Regions from separate parts of the Bacillus sp. URHA0034 genome, predicted to be linked through region 3. Evidence: predicted binding sites of a transcription regulator. Region 3 holds the regulator's gene; each other region holds the start of a gene.
The links. The regulator Rex, encoded in region 3, represses fermentation and respiration genes when NADH is low (regulators of the CRP and FNR family bind a similar motif). The targets are predictions, from matches to a motif close to TTGTGAAATATTTCACAA.
Positions count from the first base shown of each region.

Region 1: a site for Rex is predicted at 4,410-4,427, ahead of ACZ9EE_RS19820 (cytochrome c3 family protein). Genes of this name have one in related genera too.
Region 2: a site for Rex is predicted at 4,966-4,983, ahead of ACZ9EE_RS24650 (DUF6803 family protein). Genes of this name have one in related genera too.
Region 4: a site for Rex is predicted at 3,226-3,243, ahead of ACZ9EE_RS26185 (TorD/DmsD family molecular chaperone). Genes of this name have one in related genera too.

Region 1 is NZ_JBWCDK010000002.1:3,699,314-3,707,092, reverse strand. It holds gene ACZ9EE_RS19835 (6-bladed beta-propeller) at 1-950, opposite strand, end outside; gene ACZ9EE_RS19830 (tetratricopeptide repeat protein) at 971-1,678, opposite strand; gene ACZ9EE_RS19825 (NapC/NirT family cytochrome c) at 1,713-2,876, opposite strand; gene ACZ9EE_RS19820 (cytochrome c3 family protein) at 2,903-4,306, opposite strand; gene secA (preprotein translocase subunit SecA) at 4,829-7,339, shown strand.
Region 2 is NZ_JBWCDK010000002.1:4,703,534-4,711,312, reverse strand. It holds gene ACZ9EE_RS24675 (heme lyase CcmF/NrfE family subunit) at 1-1,130, opposite strand, end outside; gene ACZ9EE_RS24670 (cytochrome c maturation protein CcmE) at 1,156-1,608, opposite strand; gene ACZ9EE_RS24665 (hypothetical protein) at 1,622-2,674, opposite strand; gene ACZ9EE_RS24660 (c-type cytochrome) at 2,962-3,618, opposite strand; gene ACZ9EE_RS24655 (PCYCGC motif-containing (lipo)protein) at 3,627-4,076, opposite strand; gene ACZ9EE_RS24650 (DUF6803 family protein) at 4,246-4,743, opposite strand; gene ACZ9EE_RS24645 (IS1182 family transposase) at 5,073-6,542, shown strand; gene ACZ9EE_RS24640 (hypothetical protein) at 6,588-6,821, shown strand; gene efp (elongation factor P) at 6,803-7,360, opposite strand; gene ACZ9EE_RS24630 (M24 family metallopeptidase) at 7,383-7,779, opposite strand, start outside.
Region 3 is NZ_JBWCDK010000002.1:2,635,607-2,643,385, reverse strand. It holds gene ACZ9EE_RS14630 (ABC-F family ATP-binding cassette domain-containing protein) at 350-2,269, opposite strand; gene moaC (cyclic pyranopterin monophosphate synthase MoaC) at 2,549-3,046, shown strand; gene ACZ9EE_RS14620 (redox-sensing transcriptional repressor Rex) at 3,080-3,733, shown strand; gene ACZ9EE_RS14615 (YhbD family protein) at 3,841-4,464, shown strand; gene ACZ9EE_RS14610 (polymer-forming cytoskeletal protein) at 4,477-5,199, shown strand; gene ACZ9EE_RS14605 (cytoplasmic protein) at 5,215-5,925, shown strand; gene ACZ9EE_RS14600 (MDR family MFS transporter) at 5,938-7,449, shown strand; gene ACZ9EE_RS14595 (YdiK family protein) at 7,491-7,691, opposite strand; gene ACZ9EE_RS14590 (lysostaphin resistance A-like protein) at 7,688-7,779, opposite strand, start outside.
Region 4 is NZ_JBWCDK010000002.1:4,983,030-4,990,808, reverse strand. It holds gene ACZ9EE_RS26195 (DMSO/selenate family reductase complex B subunit) at 1-72, opposite strand, end outside; partial or broken gene ACZ9EE_RS26190 (DMSO/selenate family reductase complex A subunit) at 76-2,358, opposite strand; gene ACZ9EE_RS26185 (TorD/DmsD family molecular chaperone) at 2,465-3,127, opposite strand; gene ACZ9EE_RS26180 (DUF6509 family protein) at 3,339-3,638, shown strand; gene ACZ9EE_RS26175 (cold-shock protein) at 3,675-3,878, opposite strand; gene ku (non-homologous end joining protein Ku) at 4,250-5,137, opposite strand; gene ACZ9EE_RS26165 (DNA ligase D) at 5,265-7,112, shown strand; gene dapF (diaminopimelate epimerase) at 7,125-7,779, opposite strand, start outside.

The DNA of each region.
Region 1 (7,779 bases), 1.1 Mb from region 3:
ACACGTTGATTTAACGTATCGGTGATATAGACCCGGTCATTATCATCAACATATAATCCATTAGGAAGATAGAATTGTTCATTTTGGTCTCCCATAGAGCCAAACGTAAAGACTTGCTCACCTTTTTCATTAAATCCATAAATCGTATGAGATAAATTGTTCACTACATAGAGAACACCTCTCGAGTCAACACCAATTCCACGTGGATTAACAAAAACGGAAGAACCTTTACCATCTTTAGAACCATTAATAGTTCGTAGATACTTACCTTTTTTATCATAAGCTAGCACTCGCTGATTTCCTGAATCACAGATAAACAGTTCATCTGTCTTTTTATCTAAGGCAATCGCATTCGGTGCTTTAAATGTGTCATCCTTAGTCGCACCAGTACTAATTTCCTCTAGCTTCTTTCCAGAAAGGTTTAATACAAATACTTTGTTTTGTTGTACATCTGTTACATATAATTTTTCATCAAAGATTCTTATTCCAGCAGGCGATTTTATTAGTTTTTCTTTATCATCAAAGTATTTAATGAATTTGCCTTTAGGATCAAATATTGAGATTTTACCGTTATATAAATCCGCTACATAGACATTGCCTTTTTTATCCCCGGCAATCCCGTATGGAAATTTAAATTCACCTTTACCTTCGCCTTCTTTACCAAACTTAAAGACAGGTGACCCTGAACTGTCAAAAACTTGAACCCGCTTATTGTTTGTATCTGATACATAGATAAATTCTCCAATTTTAGTAACATCCATTGGCTTGTCTAGCGCATTATCAAAATCACCGTAAAAAAGCTGACTAAAGGTTGGAGGAGAGTTAGGGTCAATCACATTTGATGCCTTTTTTACAGTTGACTCCATATTTAGAAAATAGATTGCAGTAAACGCCGCTATTACTAAGATAACTATTCCGCTCATCCAGATGTACACGGTTTTTTTCTTCACTGGTTTTCACCCCTTGTTAGCTATTTTTTGCCGATTCTCTTGAGCCCTTCTAAGGCTGGTTTGTACATAGGGTCGTAATTTAGTGCGTCTTTGTAGATTTCTTCCGCATTCTTCTTATCACCTTGGTCTTCCGCAACACGACCAATTTCATAAAGTATATCTGTATTTCCTGGCATTAATTTATTAGCTTCATTTAATGCCTCAATGGAATCGCTATACATCTTAAGTTTTCGGTAAGACATTCCTTTTAATAGAAATCCTTTGTAGTCTTTTGGAGATATTTCCGTTGCCTTTTGCGCCATTTTCACTGAGTCATTAAGGCGATTTTCTTTGTTATAGACAAGTCCTAGATTGAAGTAAGCATCAAAATCATTTTTATCTAAATCTAGCGCAATCTTGTATTGGTTAATGGCTTCATCGTTCTCCCCATTTAAGAAATACGCATAACCCAGGCTTACGTAGGATTTCGGGTCATTAGGCTTTTTATCAACAGTATCTTTTGCGCTTTGTAATTGCTGCTTTAGTTGGTCCTTATCGTAGCTTGACCATAAATATTTACTGCTCACATAGTATCCTGCTCCAACTGAGATAACTAAGGTCAGTGTTAATAGGAGAAGAGTTTGCCACCATTTAAATTTTTCATTTTTTGATTTCTTTTTTTTCTTATTAGGTTCTTTTTTTGTACGTGTCTCTTTTTCTTGACTGAGTGGATGTTCTTGAGCTTCCATACGAACCCTCCTAATCTAGCAATGTACCCGCCTATTATTTATGACAGGCTGTGCATTTATTTTTTACATGACAGGTATAACATTTCTCAGTAACACTTTGCTTTTCTGCCAGTGGTATTGGATGCCTTGCTTTATCAAATCCCTTATGCAAGGCGGGATGACAAGATGCGCAAGCAACCATTGTTGTACTAACTCCACCTGCTTGTTGGTAGTTATGGCACGCTAAACATTCTTGCTTATTTTTTGATGCTTCATTGCCATGGTCCTTCATCCAACTGCTTGAATGACTAGCGGGACGTTTACTGTGGCAATCTTTACAGAAGGTATTTTCCTTCGCATAATCGTATTGATTCTTTTTCTTTTGAATGGTCCCGGTATCCTTATTAAGATACTTGGTTACCGCTGGAACATCTTCGTATCCCTCAATTGGGACTGTTGACATATCCTTATGGCATTGATTGCACTTTTGCAAGTTAGTTGCAGCTTGTATTCCATGTGTCTTGGTTGCAAAGTCTGCTTTCTTATGACTTTTTGGAATCATTCCCGTTTTATGACAAGCACTGCATTCGGTTGTCACTTTCCGTGCCTTATGGCATTCAATACACGTATCCATATCCGGCCGGATAAACTTAATATCTGACATCGCCTCTGTTCCAACTTGACTATCCCATTTATCTAAGTCTGTTGTGTAGGTCATTTTTCGATCTGCTACTTTTCCATGTGCAACCCCACTATGACATTGCACACATTCGACACCCTTATTTTCATGTTTATCATGGGGAATAACTATATCCCCTGAAGGGGTAACTTCTCTTGTAAAAACATTGTGACAAGATTCACATGCACTATTCGGTATTTCATTTGGCATACGTATCGGTGCTGCTGAAGTACCCTCAGATTGTTTTTTTAATTGAGCCACTAATTCTTGGGCCTTATCTTTCGCTAAATCCTTGTACACAGCATCCGTATGACAGCTGGTACAAGCAACCTCGCTGTGTGTAGAGGCTTTCCACGTATAGTACTCTGGTTTCATCTCATGGCAGGATGTGCAAGCCTTTGAGCTTGAGGTTGTTTCTAGTCCGAATAACCCTGCAAAGGACAAAAGGACTAGAAACAACAGAGTTAACGTTGCTATTTTGATTAATTTATAGCGAAATTTTGGAGGGGCGGGCAGCTCTTGATTGTGCTCCTCATCCATAAAAGCGACCCTCCTTTATGATTTAATTAGTTCTTTACCGGAGACTTAAAACCCGTTCTGTGACAGTATTGGCAATAAACATCTGTTGGTGCTTTTGGAGTTGTTGAACCTGCCACTGGTTTTTCCCGGTCGTGGCAGACGAAGCATTCTTCTTTTTGATCTGCTGTTAAGGCTTTCTTAGCGTGTCCTGTTAACCATGCATCACTTGTGCCGTGTCCTGATGGACGGTCTGCGTGACATGCACTACAGAACTTATTGATTCTTGTTTGTTCTTTTACAACTGTTAAGTTTGGTACATAGTTTGTTTTCGTCTTCATCTTAAGGAGAGAGATAATATCCTCTTTTGGAATAGCTCTGGCCCACTTAGAATCTTGGTGGCAGTTTACACACTTGTCTAAGCTTTGAATTGCCGTGCTGCCGTGGGCTCCACTCCACCCTGCCACTTTATGGCTCTTTGGCACCTTCACCTTTTTATGACAAGTTTCACAGGCCATGGAAAGCTTGACGTCTTTTTGCTGCTTACCAATTGCTTGAAGAATGATGTCTTGTGTTTTTTGATCATGTGCTGCCAGCGTTGCTGCTTCTGTTTCACTTGTAGTCGCTGTTTTTTCGCTCTCAGTTGCCGCAGCAGTTGTTGTTTTACTGGTTGTTACTTTTTTGCTTTCTTCGATTTTTTTCGCTGCTTCTTCAGGGTTCGGCGGAACGTTGTAAGAAGCTTCTAACCAAGGCTTTTCGCCATTATTTACTTTATCGTGACAGTCAATACAGGTACCCATATTCGGTCTCAAGTATTTTTCTTCCATTAACTTTTCGGCACTTGCCTTTGTCCAATCACCGCGAACCTCTTCTGTATTGATTCCGCGAGAGGCCATTTTTGCGTGGACAACACCTGAGTGACAGGTAATACAAGGGATCCCTTGTTCAATATGTCCTTTGTGATTTACCTTTAAATCACCTGAGGCTGTAACCAGCCGGTTTTTCGAGTGACATTGTAAACAGTTCTGACTTGAAACTGCTTCTTCTTCTGTTTGAACAATCTGTTCTGGTACCCCTGTAACGTGGTAGTAAACTTCTTTTAACGATTTCATTTTGTGTGTCAGCATATTTACCGTACCTGGCTTAATATGACACTGAACACAGGAAATCTGGTTGTGGGCACTAGCTGTATAAGACGTATATTCCGGCTGCATTTCATGACAGCTGGAACAAAAGGACGGCGAGTTGGTAAAAGAAAGAACTCCGTATCCACCGCCAAATAAAACAATGCAACCAATTAATGAAACAAATAATAACTTCCATCTATTAACTGGGTTCTTCCAGTCAATGGCTCTGAACTTTTGCCAGAGTCTGCGGATTAGGCCAACCTTTTTTCTATTTTCTCTAGTATCGGGATCTGTTTCTTTATTTTTCTTTTTCCCCCAAATGGCCAATTAACTCACCCTTCCCATTTCGGACTTTTTCTCTATTTATTTTCCATATTAACCTCTCTAAAGGTAGTATCTAACATTGTAAGAGTATATTCCAATGTACAATTTGTGAATATTTTTTCACACTTTCCGCCAGTTGATTTTTACCTAAAAACAACATATAAATGTTGTTTTCAAAGGGTTTAATTAGCACTACTACAATAGTGTAAACATCATTAATTATTAATTTTTATACAAAAATATTATAATTTATACAACCGTTATTCATTTATAAACGTAATAGTGTCCTAGGTCACAAAAGTGCCATAAGTCTGTCATTATTGTCGAAAAACCGAATTTTTGCTAGCGCTTTATTAGTGTTCGATGAGTAGTTACTATATAATAGTAGAATCACCCTTTTTACTCTGCTCTTAACATTGTTGTCACTGTAAAAAGTAAATGGTAAGATGAAAAGGGAAATTATCGAACATTTTGACATGGATATTTAATATGAATTAGTCTCAGATAAAGGAGCGTTCATCAGGTATGGGGATTTTAAATAAAGTATTTGATTTGAACAAACGCGAGTTGAAGCGGTTAGACAAGCTTGCAGCCAAGATTGATACACTTGCAACCGAAACCGAAAGATTAACAGATGATCAGCTTCGCGAAAAAACAGAAGAGTTTAAAGCACGCTATCAAAAAGGCGAAACACTTGATGATTTGCTTGTGGAAGCATTTGCAGTTGTCCGTGAAGGCGCCCGTCGTGTGCTTGGATTATATCCTTACCACGTCCAATTAATGGGTGGTATTTCTCTCCATGAAGGTAACATTTCGGAAATGAAGACCGGGGAAGGTAAAACATTAACGGCAACGATGCCGGTTTACTTAAATGCCATTTCAGGTAAGGGTGTTCACGTTGTTACCGTCAACGAATACCTGGCTAGCCGTGACGCAACTGAAATGGGCCAATTGTATGAATTTCTAGGCCTTACTGTCGGCTTAAACTTAAACAGTATGGATAGCGAAGAAAAACAGGCTGCCTATGCAGCTGATATTACCTACGGAACAAACAACGAATTTGGTTTCGACTACCTTCGTGACAATATGGTCCTTTATAAAGAGCAAAAAGTTCAGCGCCCGCTTTTTTATGCGGTCATTGACGAGGTTGACTCCATCTTAATTGACGAAGCCCGTACACCATTGATTATCTCTGGTTCAGCCCAGAAATCAGCTGTGCTTTATATCCAAGCAAATGCGTTTGTGCGGACGTTGACAAAAGAAGTAGATTACAGCTATGACGAGAAAACAAAGGGCGTCATGCTCACCGAAGAAGGAATTAGTAAAGCTGAAAAAGCATTCGGCATTGAAAACCTCTTCGATATGGCCCATGTTACGTTGAACCATCATATTAACCAGGCGTTAAAAGCCAATGTCAGCATGCACCTGGATATTGATTACGTTGTTCAAGACGGTGAGATTGTCATCGTTGACCAATTTACGGGCCGTTTGATGAAGGGCCGCCGTTATAGCGAAGGCCTGCACCAGGCCATTGAAGCAAAAGAAGGTCTTGAGGTTCAAAATGAAAGCATGACGATGGCAACGATTACGTTCCAAAACTACTTCCGTATGTATGAAAAATTAGCCGGTATGACCGGTACAGCGAAAACGGAAGAAGAGGAATTCCGGAACATTTATAATATGAATGTTATTGTGATTCCAACAAATAGACCGATTGCCCGTGATGATCGTGCGGATTTAATTTACGCCACGATGGACGGCAAGTTCCGTGCAGTGGTGGAAGATATTGCCGAACGCCATCAAAAGGGACAACCAGTGCTGGTTGGTACCGTCGCGATTGAAACATCCGAATTAATTTCCAATTATTTATCCAAGAAACGCATTCAACATAATGTCTTGAATGCGAAAAACCATGAACGGGAAGCAGAAATCATTGCTGAAGCAGGTCATCAGGGTTCCGTTACGATTGCGACCAACATGGCCGGTCGTGGTACAGACATTAAGCTTGGTGAGGGTGTAATCGAACTTGGCGGTCTCGCGGTAATTGGCACCGAGCGTCATGAAAGCCGGCGGATTGATAACCAGCTTCGTGGACGTTCCGGGCGTCAAGGGGACCCTGGTGTAACTCAATTCTATCTATCAATGGAAGATGAATTGATGCGCCGCTTTGGCTCTGACAATATGAAAGCGATGATGCAAAGACTTGGTATGGATGACACTCAGCCAATCCAAAGTAAAATGGTTTCCCGTGCCGTGGAATCGGCGCAAAAACGGGTCGAGGGCAATAACTTTGATGCCCGTAAACAGCTCTTACAATATGACGATGTCCTTCGTCAGCAGCGTGAGATCATTTACTCGCAGCGTGATGAGGTACTAGAATCTGAAAACCTTCGCGACATCGTTCAGAAGATGATTCTAAACTCGATTGAGCGGAATGTCGATGTTCATGCCCCTCGTCATGAGGATGAGGAAGAATGGGATCTGCAAGCGATTGTCGAATACGTTCAGGCTACCCTTCTTCATGAAGGTGATATCACGGTAGATGACTTAAAGGGCAAAGAGCCGGAAGAAATCGTTGAAGCGATTTTTGCAAAAGTCAAGGAGCGCTACGAGGAGAAGGAACAGATTCTGTTCCCTGAGCAGATGCGTGAATTCGAGAAGGTTGTCACATTAAGAGCGGTTGACTCTAAATGGACGGACCATATTGATGCCATGGATCAGCTTCGTCAAGGAATCCATCTGCGCGCTTATGGACAAATCGATCCGCTTCGTGAATACCAGCATGAAGGATTCGCAATGTTTGAAGCGATGATTCAATCGATCGAAGATGAAACAGCCATGTATATCATGAAGGCGGAAATTCGCAATAACCTCGAGCGTCAAGAGGTGGCGAAAGGCCAAGCTGTGAATCCGAAGGAAGACGGCGAACCAGTGAAGCAGAAGCCAAAAGTGAAGCAGCTGGATGTCGGCCGTAATGCCCCATGTATCTGCGGCAGTGGTAAGAAGTATAAAAACTGCTGTGGCGCTGGGAAATAATAAGAAGATGGCGGCACACTAGCCGCTTGGGCTGGTGCTGGACAATTCTTATAGATTTTGTATTTTCGGTCAGCGATTTTGTCGCTGGCCATCTTTTTGTATTATTCCGTTTTCTATTGAATACCTCTATTGGACAGTTTTCTAGAATTCTCGAGAGTTTTGTCCGATAGAAGCGCATCTATTGGACAATCTACTTTGGCTACACAAGGTTTCTGTCTATTAGAGTGCTTCTATTGGACAATTTGCCATAAATCACAAGAGTTTTGTCTTATAGGGGCTCTATATTGAACAGTTTTTGATAAACACTAAGCGATTTTGTCTAATAGGGTTAATCCCTTTAGACAATTCACAAATGAAATACCTGAACTTTGTTTTATAGGAGAAGTTTTCATAGAAATCAACCACCCTCCCCTTCTCTCAGGATAGACAATCTACTTTAT
Region 2 (7,779 bases), 2.1 Mb from region 3:
GCTTCAGATACTAGCGGGAAAACAGTTCCCCAAAAAGTAGCAAATGCTGCACCTACTAATAATAAATTATTAACTAAAAAACTACTTTCTTTAGAAACAATCGAATTGAACTCGCCTGCACTTCGTTTAAGCAAATTGTACCGGCTCATTAATACATAGAGAGCCAGGATTACGGCTACACCCATGAAAATTAAGAAATATAATCCTAGATTAGAGTTAGCGAAAGCATGGACAGATGTTAGAACACCACTGCGCACAAGGAAGGTTCCAAATAATGTTAACGCATAGGAGACAATAATTAAGCTTATATTCCATATCTTTAACATATTTTTACGTTCTTGAATCATGACGGAGTGAAGGAAGGCAGTTGCTATCAGCCACGGCATAAATGATGCATTCTCTACAGCATCCCAGGCCCAATATCCACCCCAGCCAAGCTCTACATACGCCCATTGTCCACCAAAGATATTTCCTAGGCTTAAAAATAACCAGGCAACAATCGTCCATCGTCTTGTCATTTTAATCCAAAAATCATCAACGTTTTTCATGATTAAAGCTGCCATCGCGAAGGCGAATGGTACGGCAAGACCAACATAACCAAGGTAAAGCGTCACTGGATGAATAATCATCCCAGGGTTTTGCAGCATCGGATTTAATCCTTTTCCTTCTGTCGGAACGGTATCCAATAAGTTGAATGGTTTTGCCACGAATCCCAGAATAAAAAAGAAGAAAACCGCATTGGCCATTAAAATGGCTGAGATGTAAGGAACCATTGGGTTTCCTTTCATCTTTCTTGAAAATGTGATCATCACCATGTAAAGAGTTAAGAAAAAGGTCCATAATAACAACGATCCTGCATTCCCAGCCCATAGAGCAGTAAGTTTATAGATAATTGGCAGTTCACTGCTGGTATAATCGGTAACGTATTCGTATTGAAATTGAGATGTGGCTAATAGGTAGAACATAACAATCATTGCCATACCTGCACACACAAATAGTGCGATCATGCCACTCTTTCCACTGTTGACGAGTTTTTGATTTTTTGTGCTAATCCCAAGAGTAATGATGAGGAGTGAGTATACTGCAATGGCTAAACCTATATAAATCGTTGCGTTGGCAAATAAATACATTTTGTCACCTTCTTACGTTGACTATTTATTTTTCATTCAATGGCTTATCGAGTAATTGTTTATGTTTTTCAGGGTCATAGTTTTTCATATCTTTTCCTTCATACTTAGAAGGGCATCTTGTTTTGACCGATTCTGCTTCAAACGTATTCCTTTTGGTGGGGGCACCTTGAAGGATGGTGATCACTCCTTCTGAAAAATTATCTGGTTTTGTACCATGATAAATCACGTGCATTACGTTGCCATGGTTATCTTTTACATCAAACTTCAGTTGAATTTTGTCTGGATTCCATTTAATTGTTTTTTCTATCAATAATCCCTCGACCGTTACAAAATCATCTTTATGCTGGTCTTGAGTAGCCAACAATTCTTTCATGGTCAGTTCCACCCCGCTAGAACCTGGCGTTGCAGCCATCAATAAGAATACAATCGCACCCGCAATAATAAAGCCACCTAACATCACAAGTGTATTTTTCTTCACTTAATTCACCTCATTAGATCAATTTTTTCATTTCTTCCTCGTACATTTCTTGGTCAATTTTACCGGTTAACAGCTTTTTACGAAGTTCCTTCTTTTCTTCGGCATTATTTGGTTTATAGTCCCTTTTCCCACCAGTTTGTTTTGCAGTCTGCTGTTTTGGTTTCGTTCCTTTTGCTGCAGAACGCCGGCCACTTTGAGCATTACCCTTTAACCCTAAATAAACGAAGATCCCTGCAATGATTAAAGCTAAACCAATAATAGAAGCGCCGCCAATCCCAATAAGCGGTTGTTTAGTGGTACTGCTTGATGGTTCTTTTTTTACTTGGTCTGTTGCCGTACTGCCACTATTGTCAGTTGATGCCTGTTGTTTGTTAATTGCCTGCATGGTGGATTTGGTTCCAGTCTTCTGGTATGAAAAAGTGTATTTAAGATTTTCTTTTGCTTTTACACCCTTATACTGGTAGTAATAAAGTTCTTCACCATACTCACTCTTGGTGTTATTAGCTGCTTTTGGATCTAACTTTATCTTTTTTGCATCCATAGGAGAGTAAAAGATGACATCTAATTGGTCAATTTCAGCGTTATTAATCAGCTGATATGTAAAACTTTTTTGGTCTTTTACATCAATCGTTTTCGTGTAATATTCAATAACAAATTGGTAGGTTTCATTATTCTTGATTGCCTTAGCGGGCTTCCATGATACGATTCCTTTTTCCTTATCAACATCATATGGACGCTGGACCTCTGGCTTATTTTCCTCTGGAAACTCTGCAACTAAATTTGCTGCAAATCCCTTTTCCATAGCAGGAACGGGTATTTCGATTTTTCCATCATAATCTTGGCCGGTTTTGTTTGTAATGGTTCCATACTCGCCTACTAATAATGATGGCACATTCCTTGATCCCCAATCTTCAGGGTAATCAAACTCGGGCATAACTTGTACTTGCATTTCCTTAAATGGAAATTTCTCCGCTGGAAATATCGTTGCAGCACTAGTTTTAGAACTTATAAAACTAGTTAGATATGATGCAATCACGAACATTGCCAACCACTTTTTTTTAAGCATATTAATCCTCCTTGGCTTGGAAAACTCATCACTTCAATAAACAATTTTCACTATAGTCCTCTTAGAAATAAATATAATCGTTCTACTACCTATAAAGTTGAATCACTATTGAACATTTTGTTAAACGGCGCAAACGTTTGAGTTTTTGACAAAAAACCACCACAAAATGTTCACATATATTAAGATTACCTCGATTATTTGTGTAATTTGTCGGATTTCAAAACTCTAAACATGGTAAAAAACCTGCATCCAGTAGCGGATACAGGTTTTTTTAAAATCTCTCTAATCTAATTCTTTTCTTCCAAGGATCGGATATAGCTCACAATATCGGAGATATCCTGTTTCTTTAGCTGACGCACACCATCAAGGCCTTTTAAAGACGGTCCCATTCTCGTCTCTTCCCGGCCAAATGCAGTACTAATCCATATTTGCTTATCAGTTGTAAATTTTAAATATTGCGCAGACGCAAGAGCAGTCCCCATTCGTAACATACCCGTACCTGCTTCCATATGACAGTTCTGGCAATACAGTTTGTACAGTTTTTTTCCATTTACCGAATTCCCGTCAATGGTTCTTGGCGCATCAAAACTGATATCTTCCGTTTGCCAATTACGGATATAGGCTACTAGGTTTTTTAACTCTGTCTGAGATAATCTGGGTCCATAGGCCGGCATGCCAGTTCCTTCTCTTCCAAATTTTATATAATTATATATATTCTTATCAGTTACAGAGTTTAGGAAATTTTGATTATTTAAAGCAGTTCCAGCCTTTTCCCCTTCACCTTTTCCAGTATCACCATGACAGATCAAACAATTTTTATTGTAAACCCTTTCACCTGCTGTGACAGCCTGTGAATTCTCTTTACCAAAAATATTACTATTACTTATACAAACGATAATACCAATTATAACCAAAGCATAAAATCCAAATAATATTTTCTTCATGGGTACCCCTACTTTGGCTGAGGTGTTGGGGTTGCTTCCCCAAGATCTTTGTACTTTTCACTAATCAATTCATAAATTTTCTGGGGACTTTTACCGTTCAGATGCATATCTATTGCCTCCCGGGCAATATTGACACACGTATCTCACGATATACCATGTGAATCCCATTGTTGAACAGCGTTATTGTCACCAACAGACTTAACAAAGCAATCTAAATTGCTCTTATGCCCATCTGCCACACACCCACAGTAACATGGTACTTGAGCAACAACCTCAGGATAAGTGGATGCCATTATATACGTTTCTTGAACTTTTTCAGAAGAGTTTAAAACAAAATCAGGCAGTGGCGTATGTTTCTTATCAAGCTTCCAACTTTGGTCATCAAGCTTTGAGCTGCATCCTGCTGCTACAATGGCTAATAGAATGAAAAGGAAGAAGAAAGTTGTAATTCGTTTCATCTATTGATTCACCCCTTTCAAATATTCTTATACTAGTTCATTTTATCAAACCGAGGTTTGATGAAATGAACTAAATTTCTACTATTTAGTGAAATTTTTACTCTTTATAAAGTAAATATTATTCTTTAGATATAACTAAGGAGGCCGCCAAGCAGCCTCCGATTAGGTGTTACATATTCATCATATCGTGGCCGGTTGAGGAGCTTGACCCTAGGGAAGGATCAATCATTCCGAAAATCATGGCAATATGGGCAACAATTAGGAAAATACTAACAAAGATAGCATGGATTTTAAGTTTTTCTTCCTCTGTTTTATTTTTAAAAATAATTCCTAGATCAAGTAGTGCCATTCCCAGGAATGGAATAATACCGAGCAAGTAAAATGTAACCGCCACAACGTCAATCCAGCCCTTCCATTCACCATTTACAGTTAGTGGAATATATGCTGTTTTCATTAAGTAAATAAAAATAGCAGTAAAGTAAATTCCTGCAAAAATACCCGTTACTCTATTCATTTTTTTCAAGGCGCCGTCTAATTTTCTCGTAAATAGGATGGCAATTTCTGAAATTGCCAGTATTTCTGCACATATGACGGGAACTGCCATAAAAATCAACAAATTCCAAGGCTGGTTGTCTGCTAATAAACCCATGTAGTGTGTCATATTCATGTTCATCTTCTCCTCCATTTTTTTTACACCCTTACTATAAAAAAAAAGTGTGCAGAAACTTAGGAGAAACTATGGATAAAATGTGTAAAGAACGAAAAAAAGAAGCTGACCCAAAAGGTGATTGATGAATAATTTTTGCACACTCTGTTGATTGGAGCGGAAGGCGCGAAGACTCCTGCGGGAGTACGGGGCAGGGGAGACCCCGCAGGAGCGAAGCGAGGGCACTGAAAAAGTTCACATTTTAAGCAGTTGAAAGGTAGACTTTATCGACCTTTTAACTGCCTTTTTGTTTTATAATAAAATTATAAAATTTTGCGGGTGGTATCCAGATGATTTCCGATCAAGAATCTTTTACTCTTAGTCCATATACAGCAATTTACGATCTTGTTGTGCCACAAGAAAATATGCTTCGACGAATTAAAGAATTAGTGGATTTTTCGTTCATTCTCGAAGAGTTAAAAACGAAATATTGCCTAGATAACGGGCGGAATGCGGTGCCACCAATCCGAATGTTCAAATATCTATTACTGAAGTCGATTTATGATTTATCAGATGTAGATATCGTACAGCGTTCCAGATATGATATGTCGTTTAAATATTTCCTCGACATGGCACCAGAAGACCCGGTAATAGATCCAAGTTCGTTAACAAAATTTCGTAGGCACCGTCTTAAAGATGTGGGCTTATTAGATTTGCTTATTGGGAAAACCGTTGAGATAGCACTTGAAAAGGAAATTATAAAAAGTAAAACAATAATTGTGGACTCCACACATACGCAGTCACGTTATAACCAAAAGTCGCCAAAGGAATTTTTGCAAGAGAAGTCAAAAAGCCTAAGAAAAGCAGTTTATCAAATCGACGAATCAATGAAGGAGAAATTTCCACCAAAATCAACTTCTGACGAAGTTGGAGATGAATTGAATTATTGTCGTCAAGTTATTTCTGTTGTCGAATCGGAACCACTAATAGCTGCAATTCCTAACGTTAATGAAAAATTAAATGTCCTACATGAAGTAGTAGAAGATTACACAGACCATATGAGTCAAATGAATTGTTCAACTGATACAGACGCACGGGTAGGACATAAAACAGCAGACTCTTCATTCTTCGGATATAAAACACATATTGCAATGAGCGATGAAAGAATAATAACAGCTGCAGTTGTGACAACGGGAGAAAAAAGTGATGGAAAATATCTGCAGGAGTTAATTGAAAAAAGCCAAGCAACAGGAATGGAAATTAATACAGTAATTGGTGATACAGCCTATTCTGAAAAAGACAATATTAGCTATACAAAAAAAAATCAACTTGAACTTATTTCTAAATTGCATCCACATATAACACATGGAACACGGGCAAAAGAAGATGAATTTGAATTTAATAAAGATGCTGGAATGTTCGTTTGTAAGGCAGGGCATATGGCAATTAAGAAAAAATATGAAGAAAGAAAGGGGCAAGACAAAAACCCAAGAATCAAGTTCTTTTTTGATATTGAGAAATGTAAAGGTTGTGCATTCCGTGATGGGTGCTATAAAGAAGAAGCAAAAAGTAAGACATACTCAATAACAGTTAAATCAACTGAACATAAAGATCAAGAAGAATTTCAAGAAACAGAAAGATTCAAACAACTAGCAAAAACTCGCTATAAAATTGAGGCCAAAAATAGCGAACTTAAACACAGACACGGGTTTAAAATAGCAAATTCCTCGGGTCTATTTGGCATGGAAATTCAAGGGGCAACAGCGATGTTCGCAGTGAATCTTAAGCGGATTCTAAAGCTCCTAAATGAAAAAGTGTAAAAGAAGACAAGGAAAAAGGTGACATTTCATCTAATTTAAGACGAAATGTCACCTTTTTTTATATTAGCTCGTAATTTTATCTTATCTCAAATTGAAAAGTTAAAAAAACGTAAGTTTTTCAGTGCCCTCAGCGAAGCGACGAGGAGGCTTCCCGTTCCGCCCGCGGAAAGCGAAGCGCATGGAGCGGAAATCAACAGACTAAAAAAAGAAGGTGACCCTAAAAGTTATACTTTTGGGACACCTTCTTTTTTATTTAGAGTTTATGCACGAGAAACATAACTTGCTTCTGTTGTGTTAATAATGAGTTTATCACCTTGGTTAATGAAGAATGGCACTTGAACAATAAGACCAGTTTCAAGTGTTGCAGGTTTTGTACCGCCAGAAGCTGTATCACCTTTAATGCCTGGTTCTGTTTCGGTAACTTCTAATTCGACTGTGTTTGGCAATTCGATACCTAGTGTTTCATATTGAAACATCATGATATGAACTTCCATATTTTCTTTTAAGAATTTTAATTCATATTCAATGTTTGCTGCTGGAAGTTCCACTTGTTCATAAGAATCCATATCCATGAACACGTGAGAATCACCGCTTGCATATAGATATTGCATTTTACGATTGTCGATCTGAGCCTTTTCTACCTTTTCACCTGCACGGAAGGTTTTTTCTTGAATCGCCCCGTTTCTTAGGTTACGAAGCTTCGAACGAACAAATGCCGCTCCTTTTCCCGGCTTTACGTGTTGGAAGTCAAGAACTCGCCATAAACCACCATCCACCTCAATGGTTAAACCTGTTTTAAAATCGTTAACAGATATCATATTTTTAAATCCTCCTAATTTCTTACAATATAATTAGTTCCTTTGTAGAATGGGTTAGAGCTTCATTATGAGTGTTCGTAATCAAAGTATCATCTTCAATCCGAACTCCGCCAAGTCCTGGAATGTAAATTCCCGGTTCACAAGTAACCACCATACCAGGCTCTAAGATAATATCTGACTTCATTGATAAACCAGGGCCTTCATGAACTTCAAGTCCAATCCCATGACCAGTCGAGTGACCAAAATATTCACCATAGCCTTTTTCTGATATGTAGTCTCTGGTAATTGCATCTGCTTCTTTTCCTGTAATACCAGGTTTAAATCCAGCCATTCCACGAAGCTGTGCTTCAAGGACAATTGCATAAATTTCCTTTAGTCTCACATCCGGTTCACCAACCGCAACTGTCCGGGTAATGTCA
Region 3 (7,779 bases):
CAGCCTTCTCGCCGGCTCGTCTTATGCCTGTCGCCCCTGATCAAGGCGCTTACGCTTTTCGAATTTCCTTTATCTCAGTTGAAGCACTCCAGGCCATACGCTTCTGAACAATGCGCCTGCGCTTTTCTTGCCTGTGGATAAAAAATTCTGAAAAGTAAATATAATATTCACAATTTGTGGATAGATATCAACAATCTGTGGACACTGTGGATAAAAGTGGGGATAACTGTGGATATTGTGGAAAACTGCAACAAATGTTTATATAAATACTATTTAAAATGTGCGTAACCTTGTGGACAACTAAATTTCATGTTAAAAAAAAACCGGGAAAATACCCCCGGTTTCGTCATTATTCGGCAAGCGCAGCCCATTCATCCATTAACTGCTCCAGTTCTGTTTTTGCTTTTTCATTCTGAATATTAATATCTAATACCTTTTCATGATCTTGAAAAACCTCTGGATCACATAACTGTTGTTCAAACGCTTGAAGTTGCTCTTCAAGTTCCTCAATTCGCTGTTCCACTTCATCTAATCGTCTTTTTCGCTGGCGTTCAAGTTTTTTACTCTCTTTATCCTGTTGATAACTATTTTTTTCGATTGAATCCTTCTCAGCGGTTTTCTTAGCAGAGTCTGCTTGTGCGAGTGCCGCTAGTTCTTCCTGTTCGAGTTTCTTATCCACATAATAATCATAATCCCCCAGATACTCTAAGCTGCCCTTAGGACTCAGCTCCAACACCTTAGTCGCAATCCGGTTTATGAAATAACGATCATGTGAGACGAATAGGATGGTACCAGGATAATCAATCAAGGCATTTTCCAGTACTTCTTTGCTGTCGAGGTCGAGGTGGTTCGTCGGCTCGTCTAAAATAAGCAAATTGGCTTTTTCTAGCATAAGCTTGGCAAGTGCGAGCCGTGCTTTTTCGCCGCCGCTTAAGGTTGAGACAATTTTCAATACGTCGTCACCGGAAAAAAGGAAATTACCTAGAACTGTCCGGATTTCCTTTTCGCTTTTTAAGGGATAGTCGTCCCATAATTCATTTAACACTCGCTTATTTGAGGTTAATTCTGCTTGCTCCTGGTCATAATAACCAATTGCAAGATTGGTCCCATAGAGGATGGTACCCGCCAGTTGAGGCAGCTTCTTGATAATCGTTTTTAAGAGTGTCGATTTCCCAATTCCATTGGGTCCGACTAATGCAATACTTTCTCCTTTATAGGCCCGAAACGAAATATCCTCCGAGACCTTTTTACCTTCATACCCTACAGCCAAGGATTCTATCGTCAATACATCATTGCCGCTTTGTTTTTCAATTTCAAAGGAGAAGGTAGCTGATTTCTCATCTCCAAGCGGCCGGTCCATTAACTCCATTTTTTCAAGCTTTTTACGGCGGCTTTGGGCTCGTTTCGTCGTAGAGGCCCTAGCAAGATTACGGTGGATAAAATCTTGCAGATTAGCAACCTCTTGCTGCTGTTTTTCATAGAGTTTCATATCGCGCTCATAATTGGCTGCTTTTTGATCAAGGTAGGCACTATAGTTGCCGGTAAATCGTTGGATTTGTTTCCGTGATACTTCGTAAACTTGGGTGACAACTTTGTCTAAGAAATAACGGTCATGGGAAACAATCAAAATGGCACCATCATATCCCTGTAAATATTGCTCCAGCCAGGAAAGGGTATCGATGTCAAGATGGTTAGTAGGCTCGTCCAATATTAAAATATCAGGTTTTGTTAATAACAGCTTTCCTAAAGCGAGCCGGGTCTTTTGCCCTCCGCTTAAGCTTGTAATCATCAGTGAACTGTTGTGAAAGTTTAACCCGTAAAGGACGGAGCGAATATCGGCTTCATATTGATAGCCGCCCTGCTCTTTAAATTTAACCTGGAGCTGATCATATTCTTTTAAAATACGCTCATATTTTGCACTATCTTCAAAAATATCAGGGTCGGCCATTTGTTCTTCGAGTTGACGAAGCTTTTTTTCCATCAATCGAAGCGGTTCAAAGACGGTTAACATCTCATCCCAAATCGATAAATTTGATTCAAGGCCGGTATTTTGCGCTAAATAACCGATGGTTACATCCTTGGGTTTAATAATCTCGCCGCCATCATGGGACAGGTGTCCGGCAATAATCTTTAATAACGTGGATTTCCCAGCGCCATTCCGACCGACAAGGGCAACGCGGTCGCGGGTTTGTAATTCAAGCTTTATATTCGATAAAATAAGGTCAGCCCCATAATATTTTTGCAGTTGGTTTACTTGCAGTAAAATCATTTATATTCACCTCTATTAAAAAAACAAAACGTAAGGATTATGTCGCATGGTAATATAAGACAAAAGCTGTATTCCCATTTCATCTTTAAAGTGAAACCTTTCACTTATATAAGCAGCAAATCAGTCTTTACTATATAAATAGTGTACCGTATTAGCGTAAGGTCGGCAATAAAGTGAGGATTTATGGCACTTTTTTCAAGAAAAAATACATATTCGTTCAAAGTTTCACACACATTGTGGTAAAAATAGTGTATTATTTTTTCGTAGGGGGATTTTTTTATGGCAGAATTTACGCATTTCAATGACGAAGGCAGAGCTAAAATGGTGGACGTTAGTGACAAACCCGAAACCGCACGAACGGCTCTTGCTCATTCGAGTATTACTGTAAGTGATGAAATCTTTCAAAAGATATCAAACCATGAAATGAAAAAAGGCGATGTTTTAGCGGTCGCACAAGTAGCAGCGGTAATGGCTGCGAAAAAAACATGGGACATTATTCCAATGTGTCACCCGATTCCACTAACAGGGGTCAATATATCCTTTTCATGGGAAAAAGGCCAAAATGAGAGCCATCAATTGCATATTGCTGCAGCCGTTAAAACAAAAGGAAATACAGGTGTTGAAATGGAAGCGCTCACAGCGGCATCAATTTGCGCTTTAACCGTTTATGATATGTGCAAAGCAGTAGATAAAGGTATGATCATTGGACCGACATACTTAGTTGAGAAAACAGGCGGAAAAAACGGAGACTTTAAAAGAACGGAACAAGTTAAGTAATATTTACATTTTTGGAATGGGGTGTGGGAGATTATGAGCAATGAAACGATGAAGATACCACAGGCGACAGCAAAACGGCTGCCCCTCTATTATCGGTTTTTAAAAAATCTGCATACTTCCGGGAAACAAAGAGTTTCGTCTGCGGAACTAAGTGAAGCGGTAAAGGTAGACAGTGCAACGATTCGCCGAGATTTTTCATACTTTGGGGCCTTGGGGAAGAAAGGGTACGGCTACAATGTCAATTATTTGTTAACCTTTTTCCGTAAGACACTTGATCAAGATGAACTAACAAAGGTTGCGTTAATTGGGGTTGGTAATCTAGGAACAGCCTTTTTGAACTATAATTTTTTAAAAAACAATAATACCAAAATAGAGGTTGCCTTTGATGTCGATCCGGAAAAGATGGGTGCAAAAGTTCGGGAGGTTCCTGTTTATCACATGGATGATCTCGAAAAGGTGCTCTTAGAGCAAAAGATATCCGTTGTCATTCTTACGGTTCCAGCCCCTGTTGCCCAAGTGATTACCGACAGGCTGGCAAAAGCCGAAGTAAAAGGGATTTTGAACTTCACGCCCGCACGATTAAATGTCCCTGCATCGATTAGAGTTCATCACATCGACTTGGCAGTGGAATTACAGTCTTTAGTTTATTTCTTAAAACATTATCCAACAGAAGAAATAGAAGAATAATGATAAAAGGGTGTTTTACTAACAAAAATTAGTGAAACACTTTTTTTGTCTCTTTACAAACGTAACAGTGTTATGTTACATTCTATTTTAGAAAGGGGTTATCTAAAATGAGCGACGAGTTAATTTCTAAAAAGGAGCTGCTGGATCTTGCCGGTATTTCTTACGGCCAGCTGTATCGATGGAAGCGGAAGGATCTGATCCCGGAAGAGTGGTTTATCCGAAAATCCACGTTCACAGGACAGGAAACGTTCTTTCCAAAAGAAAAGATTTTAGAGCGGATTAATAAAATCCAGACCATGAAGGATAATTTGTCTTTGGATGAATTAGCAGATATGTTTTCACCTAATATTAGTGATTTAAAGCTGGAAAAGGATGACCTCATAAAACGTAACATTGTTTCACCATCTGTTATGGATATTTATTTGGAAATGGATAAAGGCAGTCATCAGTTTACCTTTTCAAGAATGCTCGAAGTTTATGTATTAGAGAAACTTTTACAGTCTGGGGAAATAAATTTAGATGAAGGTAAAATGCTGCTTCAAGTCTTAAAGGACAATACGCAGCTGATCAAACAGAGGAAGTGTGAATTAGTGATAACAAGAAAGCTTGGCGTTTCCTCTTGCCTGCTGCTGATTAATGCAGAGGCCTTTCATTTTGAACCCGGAACAAAAGTGGTCACTGTATTATCAATGATGACATGTATGGAAGAAATAAAAGCTAAATTATTATAAGGGAGAATGACTATGGAAACGAATCGAAGAGGGGACCTGGTCATTAATGGACTTGGTTCATCCAATGGGGGACATTTTTCTTTGGTTACGCTGAATGGAAGCGGGACAGTAAATAGTGACCTCGAATGTGAGGAATTAGAATGTAACGGCTCCGGAACGTTGAAGGGGAATGTAGCAGCCACAAATGTAATAATTAACGGAAATGCCCGGTTCCATGGAAATATTGAGGGCGAGATGATGAAAGTGGATGGGACAGCCAAGGTTGCCCAAAATCTTTCGGTGAAAAACGTAAAGGTCTCCGGAAAAGTCAATGTTGAAGGTAAAGTAAAAGCGGAACAGATCACCATTCATGGTATTTTAACAGTGGGTGAAGATTGTGAAGCTGAGAGTTTTAAAGGAAAATATCGCTTTACAATTGGCGGGCTTCTAAATGCAGAGCAAATTGATGTGGAGGTTTATGGGGATTGCAGGGCAAAGGAAATAGGAGGGCAGACCATTACCGTTAAACAACATAAGGGGTCCATTATCGGCACCATATTAAAACCTTTTTTCAAAAACCAATTGGAAACGGATTTGATTGAGGGCGACAAAATTGTGCTGGAAAATACCGTGGCGAAGGTGGTCCGAGGTCATCAAGTGAAAATAGGTCCGAATTGTCAAATCGGTGTGGTTGAATATACGGATGAATTTTCTCAAGATAAAAATTCAGTTGTAGGCGATATTCAGAAGGTGTAGGAGGAGGGGAAAAGAATGGGCAAAGGACAAAATTTAATAATTAATGGTTCGGGAAGCTACCCAGGCGGCATATATGATAAAATCAGCATCCGCGGTGAAGGGACCATTGTAAATGACGTGGAATGTTCCACCTTTCATGTGTATGGCACAAGTGAGGCGAGAGATAATGTGAAAACCGGTTCGGTAAAAATTATGGGCGAGGCCGAGGTTAAAGGGGATATGGCGGCAAACGATTCGCTTGTCATGGGAACGATGTTGGTCGGCCGGAATGCCGGTTTGAAGAAGATGAAGGTATTTGGTGTGCTGGAAATTGGTGAAAAGTTAAGCGGAGAGGAGGCGACCATCAAAGGAAGTATCTCTGTTAAAGGAGACGTGGAATTTGAAACGTTCGATTCCAGCGGCAGTTTTGACGTCAAAGGATTACTAACAGCAGACAAGGTCAAGATTTCACTGCGATTCGGCCAAAGCACAGCGGAAGAAATAGGCGGTGGCAAAATCATCGTCAAAAGAAAGAAAAACTCGATCCTCCCGTTCGGAAGAGAGGAAGGAACTCTTTCGGCCAAAGTAATTGAGGGTGATGATATTTACTTAGAAAATACAACTGCTGAAGTTGTCCGCGGTAATACGGTTAAAATTGGCCCCGGCTGTCAAATAGGCCTTGTTGAATATACTACGGAATTGAAAAGCGATTCATCGTCAGCCATAAAATCTAAGACAAAAGTGTAAAGGGGTAAAAGAATGGCCAAAAAGGAAAGCAAATTAGGGTTGGTCGTTGCAGGATTGTTACTGGGAATCCTGATGGCATCGATGGATAATACGATTGTTGTGACAGCAATGGGAACCATTGTTGGCGATCTTGGCGGGCTGGAAAGCTTTGTCTGGGTAGTTTCAGCCTATATGGTGGCAGAGATGGCCGGGATGCCAATCTTCGGGAAATTATCTGATATGTATGGGCGTAAACAATTCTTCATCTTTGGGTTGATCTTATTTATGATTGGTTCTGCTTTATGCGGAACTGCGGAAACCATTACACAGCTAAGCATCTACCGGGCCATTCAGGGCATAGGCGGCGGAGCCTTAGTTCCGATTGCCTTTACGATCATGTTTGATTTATTTCCCCCTGAAAGACGTGGGAAAATGGGCGGATTGTTTGGGGCTGTTTTTGGATTATCCAGCATCTTCGGTCCGTTATTAGGGGCCTATATTACGGACCATATCAGTTGGCATTGGATTTTCTATATCAATTTACCACTCGGAATCTTATCCTTGTTTTTTGTTTCGATTGCCTACAAAGAATCGCCGATTCACCAGAAACAGAGAATCGATTGGTGGGGGGCTATTACTTTAATTGGGTCCGTTGTTTGTTTAATGTTTGCCCTAGAGCTTGGCGGGCAGAAATATGATTGGGATTCTAGTATTATTTGGAGCTTATTTGCGGGCTTCGCCGTTCTTTTTTTACTCTTTTTATATATTGAAACAAAGGCAAAGGATCCAATCATTTCGTTTACGATGTTTAAGAACCGACTGTTTGCCGGAAGTACTCTTGTCAGCTTATTTTATGGAGCGGCGTTTATGGCAGCTACTGTTTATATTCCCATCTTTGTGCAAGGGGTCTACGGCGGAACAGCGACGAATTCAGGCCTGATTTTATTACCGATGATGCTTGGATCAGTGGTGACGGCCCAAACAGGTGGATTTTTGACGACTAAGATGAGTTACCGGAACATCATGTTTTTATCTGGCATCATTTTGATTATCGGATTTTTGCTGTTAAGCAGCATCTCCCCAGAAACCAGCAGGGCATTATTAACGGTTTATATGATTGTCATCGGCTTAGGAGTTGGGTTTTCCTTCTCGGTGTTAAGCATGGCGGCAATTCACCCATTTGGTATGGAGCAGAGAGGTTCGGCTACTTCTACGAGTAATTTTATACGTTCACTTGGAATGACGATTGGGATCACCATTTTTGGAACCATCCAAAGAAGTAATCTCAACGAGGGGCTGAAAGAGGCCTTTTCTGGAATGGGGCAGATGAAGGGGCAACCGTTTGGCGATTCGCGGTCATTGTTATCAGGAGAAGCCAGAAGTCACATCCCGCCGCAAATCTTAGACAAAATCACAGATGCCCTTTCAAGCTCCATCGTCCACACCTTTACATGGGCACTAGTCCCTGCAGGAATAGCCTTCCTCTTTATCTTCATCCTCGGCAAAGACCGTCTTAGAATAAACACACAAGCAGCATCGAAATAATAGAAAAGGTGACAGGCACCAATGGTGCCTGTCACCTTTTCTTATCTTTTCACTTTATTTTTATACTTTACATGAAATAGGATCATTTTGACGCCGGAGCCAAAGTCAAAGGTGGCTAGTAATACGAGCAGGTAACCGAAGAATCCCCAGCCGCTTGTTTGGACATGGTCGATGGCAAAGTAGGTAAACAAGGTACCGAGAAAGAGGTAGATAAAACCGGAAAACAAGGGTGAACGTCTCATAGAAAGCCTCCGATAAAGTTTTGAATCGCTTCCGCCTCTCGTCTTAGTCGTTCAATATCATCTTTATAAACAGATTGAACCAAAACAA
Region 4 (7,779 bases), 2.3 Mb from region 3:
GACTGTACATGCCTTACAACCTGTACAGTGACTTTGATTAATATAAAATCCCAGCTGATTCAAATGCCTCACTCCCTATGCTTTTTTAACTTCAATAAGGTTTGATAACTGCGGATTAGCCTTTGCCAGTGCCGTCGGCCTCTGTGAAGTCAGAACATTTACAGAGCCTCGTTGATCAATTCCGTTTTTATCAGGAGTATACCAGGCGCCTTGAGGAATTCCAGCAACTCCAGGCGTAATTCTTGAGGTGACCTTTACATCAATGACAAGTGATCCGCGATCATTAAATACTTGTACACGATCCCCATTTTTTTTCCCCCGTTTTTCTGCGTCCTTTGGATTTAACCACATCTCTTGCTTGGCTGCTTCCTCAAGCCATTCTTGATTATCGTAGGTAGAGTGGCAGCGGCGCTTATAATGCCAGCTAATCAGCTGAAGTGGATACTTCTTAATAAGCGGGTCTTCTGGTCCTTCCCACGCAGAAATGTACTTAGCGATAGCAGGTATTTCATCATGCTGATTCATATCCCATAAGGCTTTTGAAAACAACTCAATTTTCCCGGAAGGAGTTTCGAATGGATTATTTTCAAGGTCATCAATTTGCTTTTTAAAACCTACAAGCGGCTCATTGTATTTAAAGTGATGAACTCCTTTATTCCGGAACTCTTCAAAGGTCGGGAAATTGGGATCAAGTTCTTGTTTGGTCCTCTTGACGCTTTCCTTTACTAAATCTAGAATGGACTTTCCTGCTGTAAACTGATCCTTTAGTCCCAGTTTTTCAGCAATATCTGCAAACACCTCATATTCATTTCGGCATTCATAGAGTGGATCAATGGTCTTATCACCGAAGACTACATAATCTCCAAAACACCATGGTACACCAATATCATAGCGTTCAAAGAAGGTCGTTCCCGGTAATAAAATGTCCGCATATTTTGCACTTGGAGTCATAAAGAGATCGCTGACAACAATAAACTCGACTTTACTTTCGTCCTCAATCAGTTTTCGTGTTTTATTGATATCGGCATGCTGGTTGATCAGCATGTTACCCGCCATATTAAAGATCATTTTAATATTTGTTTTTAATTTATCCGTTCCTTGTAAGCCATCGGCAGCAGTCATTTCTGTCCCCTTTTCTACCGCAGTAGTCCAGAGGAAACATGGAATGGAAGCTTTAACTGGGTTTTCATCAAAGAATGGATAAACAATGTTACTGCGGCTCCAATATCCAGTCCCAGCTGCCCAGCCACCCAGTGTACCAACATTTCCTGTTAAACAGGCCAATTGTGCGCCGCAGCGCATGAATTGTTCTCCAAATGCTTGACGCTGTGCAGCCCAACCTTGAATCAATGCAGCAGGTTTTGTTTGAGCATAATCACGGGCTATTTCGCGAATTTTATTAGCGGGTACGCCACAAATCTTTTCGGCCCATTCAGGAGTTTTAGGTACGCCATCGTTTTTCCCAAGTAAATAACTTTTTAGTGATTCATCTTTCGATACACAGTCAGGCATATGATTCTCATCAAACCCGAGACAGTATTTATCAAGGAACGCCTGGTCGTGAAGTTGTTCAGTAATAATTACATACCCCATCGCATCCATCATCGCAGTATCTGTTGTTGGAAGAATGGGTAACCACTCATCAGCAAAAGCAATGGCAGTATCGGTATATCTAGGATCAATTACGACTATTTTCGCCCCGTTCTTCTTTGCTTGCATTAAATATTAACGATACGGTGTGGAGAAAATCATTTCAGAAGGGTTTTGCCCCCATAAAATTATATATTTGGAATGGAGCAAAGAATCAAAGCTGCTTCCCGAGTTATTTGTTCCATAAGTATAAGGGGTGGCAACATTACCTGCACCAGAACTGTAGTCATTACGGGAATTCAAATACCCTCCAGTTAAGGCTAAAAGTTTTTTGGCAGCACTCACTCCGCCATGTAACCCCCAACATTGACCTGATGCATAGTTAACATATCTAGATTCAGGGCCATATGTTTCGCCAATATTTTTTACTTGTGCAGCAATAGATTCAATCGCCTCCTCCCAAGAGATCCTCTCAAATTTCCCTTCTCCCCGTTTACCTACTCGTTTCATCGGGTATTTTAGACGATCAGGATGATAAAGCATGTTCCGGTAGTTTCTTCCTCTGATACATGCCCTTAGGGGAGGATTTTTGAGGTCTCCACCCTCTTTGGTATCTGTACTAACTCTGACCACGACCCCATCTTTTACATGGGCTTTAATGATACAACGTCCTCCACAGTTATTAACACTGCAGGTTGAAATAATCGTCTCTGTGCTTTCTTCTTTAGCACTTACTGGTTTAGTTTCTTCGCTACGGTCGACAAGCATCTTTGTCCCTATTCCACCAGCAATAACTGGTATACCAATTGCGCTTGACCATTTTAAAAAGGTTCGTCTCTGCATTTTATTTGTTAACAAGTTCTTTAAGTGGTTTTCAGACATTTTCTAATGCCTCCTCTATTTCCAATAAAGATGTCAAATCAAAGTTTAAAAAGTCTACAAGAAGCATGGCAGCTCCTAGGTATAGACGGCTAGTGGTATGATCGATTACCCTTTTACAAAATTCGGGAATCCAAATGGTTAGGTGCTCTTTGAGAAAATGAATTTGACTTGAAATCAGTTCCTGAATCTTTTCAGTTTCTGAAGCTTGCAGACTAAGCTCGATCAGAAAAATCATAAACTCAAATTCAAGTAGTAAATGATCATCAGGCTCTTTATTCTCTCGGATAGATTGGAGCCCGAATTGGTGATATATCTCTCTTATCTGGAGTGTCCATTCTTCAAATAAAAGACGGTCCTTGCTTCGATAATACGACTCCCATGGAGGAGCCACTAATGCTCCTGGACCAATAAATAACCGGCAGTACTCTTCTCTTTCAGTATCCACCTTCTCTTTTGTATGGACATCTTCAAAAAAGTCAGCGAGAATTCTCCCGCCTTCAAGGAGTTCTTTTAATTCAGAAAACTTTCTCTCATGCAACAATAAATCGTGCTTGGCTGGTTCTAAGAATAAAGTATGGAGAATTTGGTAAAAATTTTTTCTGGCTAATAAAAATGGGTATAATTGAATATGTATGGTATCTTTTGTTGTTGTCATGGCCTCTCTCCTCATTTGTGAAATGTTGACACCTGCTTCCTTGATTTGTAAGCCCTTATATATTAATCTTACCGTAATCTTCTGTAGTTCAGTTGACTTTGTGCAATTATTCACATTATATTCAAAATCCTTGCTGTTGCAGTAACCAATATCACTTTTTGGGTTATCCCTGAAAATGTGTATAATAAAAGAGTCATTAAACAAGAAAAGGATGATAGGGTTGAACATTACAGGCCACGAAGTGGAAAAATTAGAAGATCCATTTGGGTTACTATCTGGAGAGCGCTATGAGTTTTTTCTAGAGCTCGAAGTCGATGAGGAGGATGAATTGTATTCTGGAAAAGGTGTCGGTTTAAAGTGTATTTTTGTACACGATGAAAGCGGAGATAAAATAACCAGCTATCACTTTTTTGAACGCGGGACTGAAAAGGTACTTGATTTTGAATTAGAGGAAGATGAAGAAGAGTTAGTCCTATCTTACTGTAAGAAATATACAAGAGAAAACGAATAAAAGCAGGGAGTTATAAGCTCCCTGCTTTCTTGCTCTTTACATGAAATTTTTACTATGGTTATGAATCACTTGCAGTTCTTTCGTTGATTGCCTCATTTCACTTTTGCAAATTGGGCAAAGTGGAACTTCACTGCTTTTAAAATTATCCCGAACCCAGCACTTACAAGTTTCAGAGGTACATTCCCAAATCTTTGTTTCTTCTAATTTAATTTCTTCTTCATTTTTTCTGCCAAACGCCAAAACGATCACTCCTTATAGGTAGTTATGACTGTTTTTAAACCATCGCTTAAAACGGCATCCCCAACTATTATTCTAGTAATTCTAAATACATAAAAAAGTGAAGCTTTGCCATTTTTGCATCACCGTTTTACTTTTTGTTGACCATTTTACAAAATAAAAAAGACGTATCCTACACGTTAGGTAAAAGAGCTTCCCCCACTTTCGTGCAGCTACGACCACTTAAATCAGATAATACCGAAACATTAAAACATAAATAAATTTTAACATAATTTTTAATCCAAGTCAATTTTTGGATCAATTTCAAATAGTAAAAAAAGACCAAGTTAAAAAACCCTGGTCCTTCACTTTATTATTCAAGACTGCATCAGTAGCTAGGCTTCTTTTTTTACTTTCGATGGGGCCTTTTTTCTAGGCACTGCAGCTGCTTTTTTTGGTTTCGTTTTCTCAGTTGTTGAAGCCTTCAGTGCAGGGGTTGTTGTTTTATTTGGTTTCGTCCGATCGATGGACGCTTGTAAGGCGGCCATTAGGTCTGTAACATTTGATGCCACTTCTCTAGTAGCTGCGGTTACTGTTTCCTGCCCCGTCCGTTTTGACTCAATTAGTTCTAATAATGCGGTACGATATTCATCAGTATATTTTTCAGGCTCAAACTTGGTAGTTAACTGATCAATCAGTAATATCGCTGTTTCTAATTCTCTTTCCGTTACTTTATTCTCTGACGGAACATTGGGAACATCTCCAGATTTACGGACCTCATCGGGATAATGAATCGTTTCCATCACCAATGTATTTTCATATACGCGAATAACCGCAAGCTGTTCCTTAGAGCGAATAATAATTTTAGCAAGCCCAACCTTTTGGGACTCTTGCAATGCCTTTCGCAGTAAGGAGTATGCCTTACTGCCGCCCTCATTCGGAGACATATAGTACGTTCGATCAAAATAAATCGGGTCAATCTCTTCAATTTTAACGAAATCAATGATTTCTACAGCCTTTTCTTCATTTTCTTTGCGCAGCTTTTCTAATTCTTCATTATCAAGAACGACAAACTTACCTTTTGTATACTCGTAAGCTTTTACAATATCCTCAGGTTTTACCTCTTCTTCACAGACAGTACAAATTTTTTCATATTTAATGGGAGCATGGCATTTATTGTGCAAGGTACGAAGCTTTATATCCTTGTCTTCCGTTGCGGTATGGAGCTTGATGGGGATGTTTACAAGTCCAAAACTAATACTGCCTTTCCACATCGTATGCATAGGTATTCTCCATTCTTTTTGTTTTTATTTTGCGGTAAATTACCTTCTTCATTCCTTAAAAGATTTGGAAAAGGATGAAGTGAAATTAATTGAAGCAAAATAAGAGAAAAAGAAAGGAAACGTACCCATGAAGCCGATGCTGCCCAGTTTAACCTTTGATCTTCCCGTACGGCCTGATTGGCAATACGAGGTGAAATATGATGGTTTTCGTGCCATGTTAACCTGGAATCAAAAGGGGATTGAACTAATAAGCAGGAATGGAAAGAATTTATTACCTCAATTTCCGGAAATCAAACAGTTCCTATTGCAATATGAAACCCAATTTAAACCCTATTTACCGTTGCAATTAGATGGTGAACTTGTTTATTTGGAAAACACACATAAAGCAAATTTTTCTGCCATTCAGGTAAGAGGGCGACTAAAATCCGAAAAAAAAATTGAAGAGCAAGCAGCTCGTTTCCCCTGCCGTCTTATGGTTTTTGATCTATTGTTGATTAAAGGAAAAGAGCTGTTTACTGAACCCTTTTATAAAAGAAAAGATGAGCTGGGAGAATTATTCCGAACGGCTGGTTTAAAGCTGACATCTGATCCGAATAACGATCAACTGCTGCAATTCGTAAAACCCCATGATGATTTTAATAAATTATGGGAAAAAGTGGTTTTATATGATGGAGAAGGCATTATTGCTAAATCTAAAAATAGTCTTTGGGAGGAAGGAAAACGTACGCAGCAATGGCTAAAGTATAAAAACTGGAAATATGTCAGCTGCTTTATTACCTCCTATGAAAAAACGAATGGCTATTTTTATATCGGTGTTTATCAAGATAAAGAAATATTTTCCATTGGCCAAGTTCTTTTTGGCTTTAAACCCGAAGAAAAGAATGCCTTGAAGGAAACGATAAAACAGAACATGATTAAAGAGGACGATCAATTTATTTATGTTGAACCAGCTATCTGCCTTGAAGTGAAATACTTAGAACTTTATGACAATCAACTGCGTGAACCTCATTTTGACCGCTTTCGCTTTGATTTACAACCTGCTGATTGTACATATGATCGCTTTATGTTTGCTCAAAAAAATCTGCCTCAAGAGTTGGAAATAACCCATCCAGATAAACCCTTATGGGAAAAGTTCAATATTCAGAAGGCTGATTATATCCTATACTTACGAGAAGTTTCACCATTTATGCTGCCCTTTTTAAAGGAACGGCTCTTAACAGTTATTCGTTATCCACATGGAATGTTTGGAGAGGCTTTTTATCAAAAAAATTGTCCGGATTATGCACCTGAATTTGTACAGACAAAAGAGGCAGAAGGAATTAATTACATTGTGTGCAATAATCTCAAAACCCTTGTGTGGCTTGGAAATCAACTTGCAATTGAGTTCCATATCCCTTTTCAAACCATCAATAGCCTGGGACCTAGTGAAATCGTTTTTGATCTGGATCCGCCATCTAAAGACGCATTTCACTTAGCCGTCAAAGCAGCTCTATTGATTAAAGAAGTATTGGACCAATTAAATCTAATTGGTTTTATAAAAACCTCAGGCAATAAAGGTTTACAAATTTACCTTCCTTTGCCGGAAAATGTCTATACCTACGACGATACACGCTTATTCACCAGCTTTATTGCGGAATATTTGATCTCGAAGGATCCCGATTCCTTCACGATTGAACGGATGAAAAAAAATCGCAATAACAGGTTGTATGTTGATTATGTACAGCATTCTGAAGGGAAAACGATTGTTGCTCCCTACTCGATGAGGGGAAACGACCATGCAGGTGTCGCTACCCCTCTTTATTGGGAGGAAGTGAATAACAAACTAGAATTATTTCCCTTTAATATGGAGAATGCACTTAAACGAATCCGCAGTCAAGGTGACCCTTTTATGGACTATTTTCAAACAAAGCAACTGCAGCCCTTTACTCCGGTCCTTGAGTTTTTAAAAAACACCAGTAAAAAAAGGATAAGGTGATCTACCTTATCCTTAAAGTGATTGTTCTATTTTTCCCTGCGCGACTACTTGGAGCTTTTCATAGGTCTCTTGTTCTGTAAAATTGGTTCTTGATGAAACAGAAAAGGTTTTTTCATTTAAAGTTAACTGGATTTTAGCATGATAAAGATAGGTGGCATTTCCAATTAGATCAATTGTATAGGTATCCTCGATTTTATGAACCACACATTGGACTTTACCGCCATTATTATAAACGTTGATGACCTTTTCATAGTCATTTAAATCGGTTAAGCAAGTGACCAATGAAGATGCAGACATTGCTGTACCACAGGCATTTGTAAAACCTACTCCGCGCTCAAAGGTGCGGACGTAAATAGAGCCTCTTTCGAGCGGCTTTACAAAGCTAACATTTACCCCATCCGGGAATAAATCATTGGGACCATTCACTTTTTCACTAAGTTGTTTTTGGAGATTATTTTTAAGCTGCTCAGATTCTACCATCGCAATCAAATGCGGGTTGGGTACCGCAACAGCGGTAAACCTTAAATCATCTGAAAGCTCCTTAATTCTTTCGTTAAAAAGAGTCGGTTTATTTAGGTTTAAAGGGAGCGCCTTAAGCTCAAACAGGACCGGCGAGATCTCAACCTGGTAGGTGTGAACTTGAGGATATATGTCCTCTTGTCTTCTT